2 regions of the Thermotoga sp. Cell2 genome follow, and region 1 is predicted to be linked to the other one. Evidence: predicted binding sites of a transcription regulator. Region 1 holds the regulator's gene; the other holds the start of a gene.

What was found. The regulator HrcA, encoded in region 1, represses chaperone genes, less so after heat shock. The targets are predictions, from matches to a motif close to ATTAGCACTCNNANNNTNNGAGTGCTAAT.
Region 2: a site for HrcA is predicted at 1,723-1,751, ahead of groES (co-chaperone GroES). Genes of this name have one in related genera too.

Annotation. Positions count from the first base shown of each region.
Region 1 is NZ_CP003409.1:67,456-72,403, reverse strand. Features, by position in the region: gene era (GTPase Era) at 1-43, shown strand, start outside; gene yqeH (ribosome biogenesis GTPase YqeH) at 55-1,146, shown strand; gene dnaJ (molecular chaperone DnaJ) at 1,143-2,252, opposite strand; gene CELL2_RS00390 (nucleotide exchange factor GrpE) at 2,259-2,777, opposite strand; gene hrcA (heat-inducible transcriptional repressor HrcA) at 2,782-3,798, opposite strand; tRNA gene CELL2_RS00380 (tRNA-Leu) at 3,927-4,013, shown strand; partial or broken gene CELL2_RS00375 (L-threonylcarbamoyladenylate synthase) at 4,067-4,948, shown strand, end outside.
Region 2 is NZ_CP003409.1:410,952-415,899, forward strand. Features, by position in the region: gene groL (chaperonin GroEL) at 1-1,409, opposite strand, end outside; gene groES (co-chaperone GroES) at 1,424-1,699, opposite strand; RNA gene ssrA (transfer-messenger RNA) at 1,897-2,253, opposite strand; gene CELL2_RS02160 (ABC transporter permease) at 2,376-3,413, shown strand; gene CELL2_RS02165 (ABC transporter permease) at 3,427-4,368, shown strand; partial or broken gene CELL2_RS02170 (ABC transporter ATP-binding protein) at 4,381-4,948, shown strand, end outside.

The DNA.
Region 1 (4,948 bases):
CATCATACTTCAAGAAATAGGCTTGAAAGACGACATAAAATGAGGTGAGGATCGATGAAATGTCCTGGATGTGGAGCAGCCATTCAGTTCGATGACCCGAAAAAACCGGGGTACATCCCGCGTGAGGTCTACGAAAGAAGGCTCGAAGAAGGAAAGGAGATACTCTGTCAGAGATGCTTCCGAATGAAACATTACGGCAAACTGGAACCAGTTGAATTCGATTGGGATTTCAAAAACCAGTTGAAGTCGTACCTTGGAGGATTCGATGTGGTGGTCTGGGTGATCGATATTTTCGATTTCGAAGGAACCTACAGGGAGGATATAGTAGAAATTCTGGAAGGAAAAAGGGTTGTCTACGCCATAAACAAGATCGATCTTCTGCCAAAGGCTATTACGGTGAAGGAAATCAAAGAGTGGGTGAAGAAGAGGATAAAAGTGAAAAACACAGATGATATAAGGATCGTCAGCGCTGAAAAGAATTTCGGTCTGAATTCGCTTGTGAAGTATCTTTCACGGTTGACCGACAAAGCACTGGTGGTGGGAGTAACGAACGTAGGAAAATCTTCTCTACTAAACAAGATCTGCACCCATGAGAACACCATAAGTCCCTTTCCAGGGACAACTCTAGGTATTCTCAGAAGAAAGGTAAAAGAAGCGAATCTGTATCTCTACGATACCCCAGGTATCATGACAAGCGATAGGATTCTCGATCTTTTGGATCCTGAGTGTCAAAAAAGAGTTCTACCAAAGGAAGAACTCTCCAGGAAAACCTTCAAACCGGATAATGGAAGAACCATCTTCATGGGGGGACTGTGCCGATTCGATATCCATTTTGAAACAGAAAAGAAACCGATCTTTCTGCTTTTCTCCTCTAAAGAAGTAACCTTCCATGAAACGAGGAGGGAAAGAGCAGATGAGCTCATGAGAAACAGACTGGGAGATCTGCTAATTCCTCCATGCTCTAAAACAAAATTTGAAAATTTTAAGTGGAAGAGAGAAACCTTTACGTTGAAAGAAGGAGAAGAACTGGCGGTGGCGGGACTGGGATGGATGAGTGTCCGAAGAGGACCTTTCACCGTCGAAGTCACGGTCCCGGATAGCGTGAAGCTCGTTGTAAGAGAAGCACTCGTCAATCCCAAACGCTAACCGATCGTGACTCCGCGTTTTTTCGCCAGTTCTTCGAGGACTTTTCTTTCCTCTCTGGAGAGACTCTTTGGTATCTCAACGTGCACGTTCACGATGAGATCTCCGCGCCTTCCATACCTGTTTGGAAGGCCTTTTCCCTTCAACCTGAAGACGGTTTCCGGCTGAGTTCCCGGAGGAATCTTCAACATCGTCGTACCGCCTTCTGGAAGAGGAACTTCAACGGTTGTTCCCAAGATAGCCTGAAGGTAGTCTATTGTGACATCGTACACGAGATCTGAACCGGATTTTTTGAATCTAGGATCTGGTTTCACGCGGACGATGACTATCAGATCACCGTAAGGTCCGCCGTAATATCCAGCATTTCCACCGCCAGTGATTCTAAGCTGGGTTCCATCTTCCACATTTGGCGGTATTTTCACCGTTTTCCTGACCTTTCTGAGAACTCTGCCGCTTCCACCACACTCGTGGCAGTATTCCCGTGGAATCTTCCCTGTGCCGCCACATCTCTCACAAGTTCTCTCACTGACGAAGTAACCAAAGAACGATCTTCGTTCTTCTCTGATCCTTCCCGTTCCACCACAACTTGGACAGTTTATGTATCCGGCATTGGGTTCCACGCCTGTTCCGCCACACCTTGGACAGGTTTCGTACCTTTCGTATTCCACGGGTATCTCCGCTCCGTTGATCAAATCGGAGAGAGTTACTTCTATTTCGTACCTTATATCTTCGCCTCTTCGGGCGTATTCTCTTCTTTCTTCCTGGTGCGGTCTTTCCCCAAAGAAAACGTCGAATATGTCTCTGTTGAAGATGTTTTCAAACTCTCTGAATATATCATCGAAGAAGCCACCAGATTCTGTTTCCTGATACGTGGGCTGTTCTCCTACGTACCCGAAACGATCGTACATGGCCCTCTTCTGTGGATCGCTGAGGACCTCGTAGGCCTCCTGAATTTCCTTAAAACGTTGTTCGGCTTCCTTTCTGTTTTCCGGATGCCGGTCTGGATGCCACTCTTTTACGAGTCTCTTGTAAGCCCTTTTTATTTCTTCCTGTGTGGCGTCTCTGGGAACACCGAGAATTTCGTAGTAGTCCTTTTTTTCACGTTTCATGAACCATCACTCCTTCTCGTCAGAAGGTTTTTCAACCTTCTCTGCTTCCTTCTTTCGTGGTTTCACTGCAACCTTCACTTTTGCGGGTTTCAAGACTTTCCCGTGGAATTTGTAACCACTCTCTACTACCTCAAGGACAGTGTATTCTTCCACGTCTTCTGTTTCTACTCTTTCAACTGCTTCGTGTTCAAAAGGATCGAATTTCTCTCCCACGTGGATCTTTGTAAGCCCCTCTTTTTCCAAGACGTTCAGGAGTTTTTTGTATATCATTTTCACGCCTTCATAGAAGGCGTCTCCCTTTTCTCCCTGATTCAATGCCCTTTCGAAATCATCGAGAACGGGAATGAGTTTCGATATGAGGTATTCATTCGCATTCTTTATCAATTCTCTTTTTTCACGGGCGACTTCCTCACGATAGTTTTCGTATTCAGCTTTCAGCCTTTTTGCATACTCTTCCAGTTCTTTGTATTTTTCTTTCAGTTCTTCACATTCTTGTGTGAGCTCCTTTTTCTCTTTTTCGCTCATCTTTTCACCTCCTGGAAGTTGAAGTGAAATACTCTGAAAGACGGTTCAGAATGTATTCAAACACCCTGTGATTTCTATCGTACTTCGTAACCTTCGACGTGAAGAAGTACACACTACCGATAGGAGATTCTCCTTTGAAGTATCTTCCTGAAAAAACAGCGAATTTCTCCAGATTTTTTCTGCCAATTTCCCTTCCTATCATGACGCTTATGCCTTCTCCAACTAAGCTCTCAAGAAATTTCTGATCTTTCACTTCTTCGAGAAGGTTTCTGATGTCCTCCAGAGTGAGAGTTTCATCCTTTAGAAGATTTTCAAGCCCCGCATCCAGATATCTTTCGACAGTCTCACCTATCAGAGATTCTATCAATCTGAGAAAGCCACTTCCTTTCAGGCTTTCTATTTTACCCATCAACACTTCTCCTATTGTCCTGCCTCTGAGGAGGAAGTTGAGCTGTCTTTCAATTTCTTCCCAGTTCAGTCGTTCCTGAGTTTTGATGGGGGTAACTCTGGAAACGCCGAACTCTGTCAGTATGGAAAAGATGAGGTAGTCCTCCGAAACAGGAATGAGCATCACTCTGAGTATTTTCAAATCTCTTGTGTTTGGTCTTTCTATGAGGACGTAACCCTGCGTCAATCGGGCTAGAAGATTTCCTGCGAGGAAGAGAATTTTTTCCGGATCGGCAAGAGGCACCGATTTGAAAGTCTCCACAGCGAGATCCGCTTCTGATGTCTCCTTTGAAATCTTCAGCATCTCTTCGTAGTAAAATCTCAGCCCCTTGTCAGTTGGAATCCTTCCAGCCGATTTGTGGGGCTGGTATATGTATCCAAGATACTCCAATTTTTTCATATCGTTTCTTATAGTGGCACTGCTGAACTCTATATTGCTCACTTCCAGAACTCTCTGTGAGCTCACAGGTTTTCTATTTTCTATGTACTCTCTCACGATGCAGTAGAGCACTTTTCTTTGACGATCGTTCAATTTTTTCGAAGCATCACTGTTCTTCCTGTTGAGTCTCCTCACGATTTAGCACTCCCTTCTTTTGAGTGCTAATTATAGTTTAGCACACATTTTAAAAGAATTCAAGAAGAAAGCGAAATTCTCTGATCTTGACTTTAAAAAGAAGAAACTGGTACTATATATATTGGAGGGCCGAGGTGGCGGAATGGCAGACGCGGCTGACTCAAAATCAGCTGGGGGATGACCCCGTGCGGGTTCAAGTCCCGCCCTCGGCACCACAAGGGGCTCCGAAGGGCCCCTTTATTTTGTATCATATCAGGAGGGAAAACCTGTGACCAAAGTGTTAAAGGTGGATCCCCTCTTCCCCAACGAGAAAGTTCTGAAAGAAGCAGTCGAACTTCTTCAAAACGGAGAAGTGATCATTTTCCCTACCGAAACCGTTTACGGAATAGGAGCGGACGCGTACAACGAAGAAGCCTGCAAGAAGATCTTCGAGCTGAAAGGAAGACCCGCTGACAATCCTCTCATTGTTCATATACATTCCTTAGAACAGCTGGAGGAAATCGCGGAAGGTTATGAACCTCATCTGGATTTTTTGAAAAAGTTCTGGCCGGGGCCGTTGACGGTTATTCTTCGAAAAAAATCCGAAAAGATACCTCCCGTGGTGACCGCTGGTCTTCCGACGGTGGCTGTGAGGATGCCAGCACATCCGGTGGCCCTGAAGTTGATAGAACTCTTTGGAAATCCTATAGCCGCTCCAAGCGCAAATATTTCGGGAAGACCCAGCGCTACGAACGTGAAACACGTCGTAGAAGACTTCATGGGCAAAGTTAAGCTGATAATCGACGCAGGGGATACCCCCTTCGGCTTGGAGTCCACCATTGTTGATCTCACAAAGGAAAAGCCTGTTCTTCTGAGGCCAGGGCCAGTGGAAGTTGAACGACTGAAAGAGCTCTTTCCGGGACTCGTTGTGCCCGATTTTGTACGAAAAGGAAATTTTGAAGGCAGACCGCTTGCACCGGGAATGAAATACCGACACTACGCTCCTTTAAAGCCTCTGATACTCGTAGAAGATTTGACGAAGATGGAGGAAGTATTGAAAAAGTATCCGGATCATGTGGTCATCTGTGTTCAAGAGAGAAAGGAACTGTACGACGACAGAATCGTTGTAGGATCTTTGAAAAAACCCTACAGTATCGCACAAAACATTTTT
Region 2 (4,948 bases), 340 kb from region 1:
GAGAGTATCTTCTCTATGATCACCGCTCCGTCGTATCCTGCGTTTTCAGCAATCTGCTTAATGGGGGCTGAGAGTGCCTTGTAAACGATCTGAGCTCCTATTTTCTCGTCGCCTTCGAGCTCTTCTATGACCTTTTCAACGGCCTTTCTTGCTCTCAGGAGTGTTACTCCTCCACCGGGAACGATACCTTCTTCAACGGCTGCTCTTGTAGCGCTCAGTGCGTCTTCAATTCTGTGTTTCTTTTCCTTGAGCTCTGTTTCGGTGGCCGCTCCAACCTTTATGACGGCTACTCCTCCTGCGAGTTTTGCCATCCTTTCCTGGAGAGTTTCTTTTTCGTACTCAGATGTGGTTTCCTCTATCTGGGCTTTGATTTGAGCGATTCTCTTCTTGATAGCCTCTGGATCACCTTTTCCTCCAATTATGATGGTTTCATCTTTCTTGACCCTCACAAGATCGGCTCTTCCGAGATCTTCAAGGGTGAGATCTTCGAGATTGATTCCGAGCTCTTCACTTGCCACCTGACCTCCGGTGAGAATTGCTATGTCCTGAAGCATGGCTTTTCTTCTTTCACCGAATCCAGGAGCCTTCACGGCACAGGACTGGAGAGTACCCTTGAGTTTGTTGAGAACAAGTGTTGTCAGAACTTCTCCTTCAACGTCTTCCGCTATAACGAGAAGTGGTCTTCCGGTCTGAGCGACCTTTTCAAGGATCGGAATGAGAGGTTTCACAGCGCTGAGTTTCCTGTCAGTGATGAGTATGAAGGGTTCCTTCAGAACGACCTCCATCTTCTCGGCATCCGTGACGAAGTATGGTGAGATGTAACCTCTGTCAAACTGCATACCTTCGGTGAATTCAACGTAGGTTTCGAGTGTTTTGGAATCTTCCACAGTGATGACCCCGTCTTCTCCTACCTTGTCCATAGCTTCTGCGATGAGCTCTCCTATTTCGGCGCTGTTCGCAGATATAGCGGCAACGTGGGCAATGTCCTCCCTACCGGAAAGTTTCTTGGAGACCTTCTTGATCTCTTCAACGGCTTTCTCAACGGCTTTGTCTATACCCCTCTTGAGGAGAATTGGATTGGCGCCCGCTGCAACGTTCTTGAGACCTTCTTTGATCATAGCCTGTGCGAGAACCGTAGCAGTTGTTGTACCATCACCGGCAACGTCGTTTGTTTTGGAAGCAACTTCTTTCACGAGCTGAGCCCCGAGGTTTTCGAATTTGTCCTCGAGCTCAATCTCCTTGGCTATGGAAACACCGTCGTTGGTTATTGTTGGAGAACCCCACGATTTTTCGATAACAACGTTCCTTCCCTTCGGTCCGAGAGTCACCTTTACCGCGTTAGCAACCTTGTCCACACCTCTTTCGAGTGCCCTTCTCGCTTCTTCATTGAACTTCAGAATCTTCGGCATATCTCACACCTCCTTCACTCTTCGATTTTCGCGAGTATGTCATTCACATCGATGATGATGTAATCCTCATCATCAATCTTTATTTCTGTACCCGCATATTTGGAGTAAATAACCTTGTCTCCAACTTTGATGTCAAATTTTTCCTCGTCATCGATCTTTCCCACGGCTACGACCTCTGCCTTCATCGGTTTCTCCTTTGCGGAATCTGGAAGAACGATTCCTCCCTCAGTCTTCTTTTCCTCTTTGATGGGCTTGATGAGAAGCCTTTCACCGAGAGGTATCACTTTCATCATCCATCCCTCCTTCGTAGATTTTTAGCACTCTCATCGTTCGACTGCTAATATAAATATACTACTTTTTACGAGCCTCTTCAAGGGATATTGATTAAGAAAAACGAACACAAACTCAACATTATCGTTAATAATGGGTAAACAATGAGTCAAAGAGGTTGAAGAAAAGTAAAAAGGCGCTTGAAGCGCCCTTTTTCTGGTGGAGGCGGGGGGATTCGAACCCCCGTCCGAAGATGGAGGCCCCTGGGCTTCTCCGAGCGCAGCCCGTGTTTTCGATTTCAGGGGGGACCCCCCACGGGCAGGGTGTCCTCTCCCACAGCCTTCCTGAAATTTCCCGATTCAGGCCGGAAGGCGAAGCCCGAATCGGTAGGCTGGATCTCTCACGCCCTCTTCCGAAGCCCAGCCAACTTCGGAGAGGACGGCCGCTTATCTATTAAGCGGCAACAGCAACAGGTTCGTTGGCACTTATTCTTTGTCCCACCTTTTTTACGAGGAGGTGGGGACCTCGGCTCGCTTCCCAGGGGACTCCATCCCCGTCGAACCCGTTCGCCCCCTGGTTTATCAATCCATCCTTATTATACCACTGTTCAGACTCTTCCAAATGTCGGAAGGTTCAGGGTATGTTGTATAATCATATGAAGGTGCATACCCAATTTACGACCAGGAGGTGTACCAGGTGACCGCATACATCATACGAAGACTTCTGCTCTTGCCCCTGATTCTCTTAGGAGTCACCTTCATCGTTTTTTCCATGATCCAGTCCCTCGGGCCGGATAAATTACTCGCAGCGTACGTCAACCCGAACATGCTGGACAAGTTAACGCCCGAGCAGATGGACGCTCTAAAGGAGAAGTACGGCTTGAACGACTTTTTCGTTGTGAGATACGTCAAATGGCTCGCAAACACTCTGAGAGGTGATCTCGGGTGGTCCCTTGTTGGGAAAGAGCCGGTGAAAGATGCTCTTTTGAGAAGACTTCCATACACCGTTGAACTTGCGCTTTACGCCATCTTCCCTGTTGTATTTGTTGGAATATGGCTTGGTGTGAAGGCTGCGGTTCACAGAGGAAAATTCCTCGATCATTTCATAAGAATCTTCGCCGTGGTTGGCTGGTCTTTCCCTGATTTCGTCTTTGGATTGCTCGTTCTGATGATCTTCTACAGCATACTGAACTGGCTTCCTCCTGGGAATCTGAGTATGTGGGCTGAAGAAGTGATCAAATCACCAGAATTTCATCGCTACACAAAGCTCATCACAATAGACGCACTCTTGAACGGCAGATTGGACATCTTCTGGGATGGGCTAAAGCACCTTATAGGTCCCATCATAACTCTTTCGTGGCTCTGGTGGGCGTATCTTCTGAGAATCACCAGGCCGAGCATGCTGGAAGTCCTGAACAAAGAATACGTGAGAACCGCCAGGGCAAAGGGTCTTCCCGAGGATGTGGTTATAAACAAACACGCCAGAAGAAATGCTTTGATTCCTGTCACCACTGTCGCCGGTGGTATGGTCATCGGTCTCTTCTCCGGTACTGTGATCGTGGAAACGGTCTTCAACAGAACGGGTGTGGGAAGTTTCACCGCGCAGGCAGCCCTGCAGCTCGATTACGCTTCGGTGATGGCTTCTGCGTTGTTTTTCTCAACAATTCTTGTAGTTGGAAATCTCATCATAGATATTCTGTACGCTCTTATAGATCCCAGAATAAGACTTGGATGAGAGGTGAAACGACGTGAATCAGGAATTCAAAAGAATAATGAAGAGATTTTTTAGAGATCCATCCGCCATCATAGGGTTCTCTCTAGTGCTCTTCTTCGTGGTGATAGCCATTCTCGCGCCTGTTATAGCTCCTCCCATTCACCCGCTCACCAGAGCCAAGCTACCCGATCCTTACTTGATGCCTGTGGTGAGCTGGAATCAGAGCCCACAACCCCCTACCACGAAAGAGGATGCCCTGGCGAAGAATCCCAACAGAGAACCCATACGCTGCGTTGATTATCACCCATTCGGTGTCATTGGTGGCCGTGATATCTTATACGGAATCGTCTGGGGCACAAGAACGGCTTTCAAGATAGGTCTCATAGTCACACTCGCAAGACTCTTGATAGGAGTGTTCATAGGTTCAATCTCAGGTTACTTTGGAGGATGGATAGATGAGGTTCTCATGAGGATCACCGATATCTTTCTCTCTATCCCCTTCCTCATAGCAGCTGTTGTGTTGACAACCGTTCTCGGGACGGGTCTCGACAAGGTTATGATAGCAATGATCGTGTTCGGATGGATGGGAGCGGCAAGGCTCATCAGGGGAAACATTCTTCAGGTGAGGGAAGAACAATTCGTCCTGGCAGCGAAAGCAATAGGTGTGCCCGATTTTCTCATCATATTGAAACACGTTCTTCCGAATACCATTTTCCCTGTCCTGATATGGGCTTCCATGAACATGGGATCTCTCGTGATAACGGCCGCTGTGCTCAGCTTCTTGGGACTCGGTGCCCCCCAGGGATACGCCGACTGGGGATCCATCCTCAGTTACTCGAGAGACTGGATAATGGAGATAGGAAAGCACTGGTACGCTCTCGTTTATCCCGGTACCGCTATGGTTCTCTTCGTTCTGGGATGGAATCTGCTGGGCGATGCGCTCAGAGACGCTTTCGATCCAAGGCTAAAATTCTAAGGAGGGATCGAATTGACAGAGCCTCTGCTTAGAGTGGAAAATCTGAAAACCTATTTCTATACAGAAGACGGTGTAGTGAAGGCGGTCGATGGTGTTTCTTTTGAGGTCAGAGAGGGAGAAACTCTGGGCATCGTTGGGGAATCCGGTAGTGGTAAAAGTGTAACATCGCTCTCAATAATGAGACTCCTGGATCAGAACGGAAAGATAGTTGACGGAAAGATTATCTTCAAAGGAAGGAATCTTCTCGAACTTTCAGAGAACGAAATGAGAAAGATCAGAGGAAAAGAGATCGCCATGATATTCCAGGAACCCATGGTGGCTTTGAACCCTGTTTTCACGATAGGGGATCAGATAATGGAGGCAATAATTCTTCACCAAAAACGTCTCTGAAAAAGAAGCGAGAAAAATGGCTATAGATCTTCTCAGAAAAGTGGGAATTCCCGAACCTGAAAAGAGAGTGGATGAGTACCCCCACCAGCTCTCCGGTGGGATGAGACAGAGGGCTATGATAGCCATGGCACTCTCCTGCAGACCGAGTCTTCTCATAGCGGACGAACCCACCACCGCTCTCGACGTGACC